One region of the Ruminococcus sp. AF17-12 genome, then DNA from elsewhere that is predicted to be linked to it. Evidence: a T-box and tRNA genes for the amino acid it is inferred to sense, from the RefSeq annotation. Region 1 holds a T-box; the other holds one or more tRNA genes.
What was found. The T-box of region 1 lies ahead of proS (proline--tRNA ligase). A T-box ahead of a tRNA ligase gene usually reads a tRNA of that ligase, here a tRNA-Pro.
Positions count from the first base shown of each region.

Region 2: it encodes a tRNA-Pro, which carries the amino acid that the T-box ahead of proS (proline--tRNA ligase) is inferred to sense. The anticodon was not compared.

Region 1 is NZ_QUGY01000022.1:23,406-25,795, reverse strand. It holds gene proS (proline--tRNA ligase) at 1-1,216, opposite strand, end outside; T-box leader at 1,375-1,584, opposite strand; gene DWW77_RS16980 (HD domain-containing protein) at 1,815-2,390, opposite strand, start outside.
Region 2 is NZ_QUGY01000003.1:113,226-115,615, forward strand. It holds gene DWW77_RS04170 (transglutaminase domain-containing protein) at 1-413, shown strand, start outside; tRNA gene DWW77_RS04175 (tRNA-Leu) at 545-624, opposite strand; tRNA gene DWW77_RS04180 (tRNA-Lys) at 692-764, opposite strand; tRNA gene DWW77_RS04185 (tRNA-Gln) at 775-846, opposite strand; tRNA gene DWW77_RS04190 (tRNA-His) at 857-930, opposite strand; tRNA gene DWW77_RS04195 (tRNA-Arg) at 936-1,009, opposite strand; tRNA gene DWW77_RS04200 (tRNA-Gly) at 1,028-1,098, opposite strand; tRNA gene DWW77_RS04205 (tRNA-Pro) at 1,126-1,200, opposite strand; gene DWW77_RS04210 (hypothetical protein) at 1,463-2,236, shown strand; gene DWW77_RS04215 (histidine kinase N-terminal 7TM domain-containing diguanylate cyclase/phosphohydrolase) at 2,305-2,390, opposite strand, start outside.

The DNA of each region.
Region 1 (2,390 bases):
TATGTGACTCTCTGTGTGCACGTGCGCGCTCCAGCATATCATGCTGAATGGTATCCAGAAGCTCTTTTACCTTATCTGCAAGCTCCTCGAAGGATACTGTGTATTTCTCACGGGTATCTCTTCTGCAGAGAACTGCCTGACCGTTCTCGATATCCTTCGGTCCACATTCCACACGAAGCGGGATACCACGCATCTCCTGCTCAGCAAACTTGAATCCCGGGCTCTTGTCTGTCGCGTCAACCTTTGCACGGATACCTGCTGCCTTCAGTGCTGCAAGAAGCTCGTCAGCCTTCTCCATAACACCTTCTTTACGCTGCTGGATCGGGATGATCACAGTCTGTACCGGAGCGATCCTCGGAGGAAGAACAAGTCCGCTGTTATCACCGTGAACCATGATGATCGCACCGATCATACGGGTTGTCATTCCCCAGGATGTCTGGTGAACATATTTCAGTGTATTATCTTTATCTGTGTACTGGATTCCGAATGCTTTGGCAAAGCCATCTCCAAAGTTATGGCTTGTACCGGACTGGAGAGCCTTACCGTCGTGCATCAGAGATTCGATGGTATAAGTAGCCTCAGCACCTGCAAATTTCTCCTTGTCTGTCTTCTGGCCTTTGATGACCGGAATCGCAAGAACTTCCTCGCAGAAGTCTGCATAGATGTTCAGCATCTGGATGGTACGCTGCTCCGCTTCCTCAGCTGTTGCATGAGCAGTATGTCCCTCCTGCCACAGGAACTCTCTGGAACGAAGGAAGGGACGTGTTGTCTTCTCCCAACGGACAACGGAACACCACTGATTATATACCTTTGGAAGATCTCTGTGGGACTGGATCTCTTTCTGGTAGAAATCGCAGAACAGAGTCTCAGAAGTCGGACGCACGCAAAGTCTCTCCTGCAGCGGATCAAGGCCGCCATGAGTCACCCATGCAACCTCCGGAGCAAAACCTTCTACATGATCTTTCTCTTTATCAAGAAGAGACTCCGGGATAAAGATCGGCATGTAAACGTTCTCTACACCGGTTTCTTTAAATCTGCGGTCAAGCTCATGCTGGATATTCTCCCAGATCGCATAACCTGCAGGTTTGATCGCCATACAGCCCTTAACACTTGTATAGCCACAGAGCTCAGCCTTCTTAACAACGTCTGTATACCACTGAGCAAAATCCTCATCCATAGATGTGATGGCCTGTACTAATTTCTTTTCTTTTGCCATGATAAATCTCCTTTTTCTTGTGATCTGTTACATATTGCCGGCTGTCAGGCAGCCACAGCAATCCGGAATCCTTCCAGCTCACTCTTCTGTCCCATAAACCGTACACTGCATTTACAATCCCGTTTTACGGACAAAAAAATAAGCCATCCAAATCCCTCACAAGGGACCGAATGACTTCGGCGGTACCACCCCAGTTAACAGCCTGAAAAGCTGTTCTCTCAACACCCGTTAACGCCGGAAACACACGCCACGCTTCAATCACGCAGAGCTCCGAGGCCGGTTCCACAGTTCACGCACAGGATCCTTCCACCAAAGCAGATCCCTCTCTGAGATAATTCCCTGTGTACTATTCTCATCATCGCCGTATCTTTGATATATTTTAGGCGAAAACCGCCTCAAAGTCAACCCCAAACAAAAAAATATAACAAGTCTCTCTGCTATAAGTTACTGTTCACTCCGTTCTCAGTAACACGCTTCGCGATGCACAGAATTTATGCTAATCGCATAAATTCGCGCGGTATGTCTCGGGTTTTCTGTGACCTTCGCTCACAAAAAACACCTCGCGGGACATTGCCAGTGAACAGTAACTGCTATGCTCCTATTCCTTCACAGACACAGCCGGCATCTCCAGATACCTGTTCAGATCTTCTGTGAGAATATGGAGCTTAGTTCTGGTATCCTGTTCCTGGTACGTCAGCCGGCCTGCGATCCTGGTGATATAATCCTCTTCTTCGATGATCTCACAGGTCTCAGGAAAATTAATATCATAATACTGTGCAAGATAAGATACCCAGTAATCCACCGGCACATGTCTATCTGCGGATAACACGGATTCTCTTCTGAGACAGGACTCCCACACTGCCGGTGAGATCAGCCCTTCTCCTGCATCTTTCTCAGAGACTCCCAGCATGGCTTCAACAGACGCCTCCAGCTTTACTCTGCAGTTATCCAGCTTATCGGCATCCCGGATCAGTTTTGCATGGAAAAGTGTTCTTGCATCGTGGATTCCTTCCAGTTTGAAATCACTGTGCTTCCGAATTGCTGCATCGATCAGCTCATCAAATTTATCATCCTCCACGAAGCGCCGGATCAGCTTCTCCTCCCCGAAGAGAAGTTCTGCACCGAACACGGCATGATCCATGGTTCCCGGCTCAAAGCTGTGAAATCTACGGAT
Region 2 (2,390 bases), on a different contig from region 1:
AAAACGAAGACGGCTCAACCAGTATCCGTTACGATTATTTTAATCTGGATGACAAAAACATCTTTCGTGACCATGAACCACTGATCGCTCCGGCACCTCCCTGCCCGGATGGAAACCACTTTTATTACCGTGAGAAAAAGCTATCCTTCACCAAATTGGAAGACGTATACAAACGTGCCCTCCAGGCCGCAAAAAAAGGCCGCGAATTCACCTTCCACTGGCGAGGCGGATATCTCACCCGTGAAGTCCTCGCAGACCTTGTAGATCAGATCCAGGCCGCAGGAAAGACACGGGACAAAAAAGCCATCATCACACTCAACTGGCCTCAGGCTGTACTGCGATTTCATTTTGCGGAACAGCAGGCGGAAGGGAAGGTGTTTATTGAGGAAGTGAATGAAGGGGAGAAACTGTAACGTCATTTAAGAAATTCGATAGAGTCAAAATGCCACATATCATTATGCATATGTGGCATTTTTCTGTGAATATAATTCTAAAAATTAAAAGACTTTCCATAAATCAGATTTATAGAAAGCCTCTTAAGCACTGCGGATAACAGGACTTGAACCTGCACGGTTGCCCACTGGTACCTAAAACCAGCGCGTCTGCCAATTCCGCCATATCCGCATATTCAATTATATTTTCATCCTGTCTGATGATAAAAAAATAACGGAAAGCAAATGCTTTCCGCTAATGAGGCATCGGGGATTCGAACCCCGGACAACTTGATTAAAAGTCAAGTGCTCTACCGACTGAGCTAATACCCCATAAAAAGGACTGGGCTAGCTGGATTCGAACCAGCGAATGCAGCAGTCAAAGTGCTGTGCCTTACCGCTTGGCGATAGCCCAATGGGCGAAGGGTGGATACAGGGATTCGAACCCTGGGCCTCCAGAGCCACAATCTGGCGCGCTAACCAACTGCGCTATACCCACCACAACGTGCCTGAAGGGATTCGAACCCCCGACCCACGGCTTAGAAGGCCGTTGCTCTATCCAGCTGAGCTACAGACACATACTCTCTTCTCAGAGAAGCGGGTGATGGGAATCGAACCCACGTATCCAGCTTGGAAGGCTGGTGTTCTACCATTGAACTACACCCGCATGCTTGCGGTAATAAGTTTACAGCAGTCGGGGTGACAGGATTCGAACCTGCGGCCTCCTGGTCCCAAACCAGGCGCTCTAGCCAAGCTGAGCCACACCCCGATGTACCATTTACTTATGGTTTTTATTAAGTTGTTGTCGTCTTCGTTTGTGTTTCGTTTTCGTTTCCTGCCTGACGACAAGTGATATTATATTATAGCAATCTACAAATGTCAACACCTTTTTTGAATTTTTTTAAAAAAACTTTTTTTCACGTTTTTTCCGCCTATTTAAAGGTTTTCTTGTCATTTGCGACTGGCTTATGGTATCATGAAACCATAATTAAAGTCAAGAAAAAAAGCAAATAATAAGGAGATGTTTTTACATGGATATAAAATTATTTCAGCAGAAGCTTAATGACATCTGTGCCATCGCTGAGGAAAACAATAAGCAGCTCTCCCAGCAGCAGATCCGTGACCATTTCGATGAATCGGATCTGAGCACTTCACAGCTTGTAAAGATCCTGCAGTATCTCAAATTAAAAGGGATCACCATCGAAGGCGCCGATGAAGGCACCGGTGCTGCCAGAGCAGATGCTGTTTCATCCGAATCCAGCGACAAAGAAGAGCTTCCGGGTACCCGTGCTGCTCTTACTGCCGAGGAACAGGCTTATCTCAGTGACTATATGGAAAGCTTTTCCCCGGAAGGACTTGATCCGGATGATCTTGCGTCCCTCTTTCAGGCCTTTGCAAAGGGTGACACTGCTGCTGAAGGTGCACTGACACAGTTCTACATGGCTCAGGCAGCCCAGATGGCCGCTGAACTGAACTGTGAGGAAATCCACCTGGCCGATCTCATTCAGGAGGCAAATCTGGCCCTTCTGGCGTCTCTCAAAGAGACTGACCCACAGGAGAAAAACGATGCCTGGATGCGTGGTCGTATCCGCAGTGGGATCCTTCATGCCATTGAGGAACAGACACAACAGAAATTCCGTGACGACTATCTGGTATCCAAGGTAGAAAACCTGGAGGCTGCGGTTAAAGAACTCACAGACGATGATGACGCCACCAAATTCACCATTGATGAGCTTGCCGTGATCCTGGATATGAATGTGGATGAGATCCGGGATGTACTTCGCCTTACTGGAGATGATAAATAAAGTTTTCTTCATATTCTTCACAAAAACGGGTCTGACATAGCTTGTCAGACCCGTAATCTTAATATTCTTTATGCTTTTTCTTCCCGTTTCAGCTCCGCCGGTTCTGCCAGATGGATCTTTCCTTCCCGAAATATGTGGATAAATACCTCCGCCA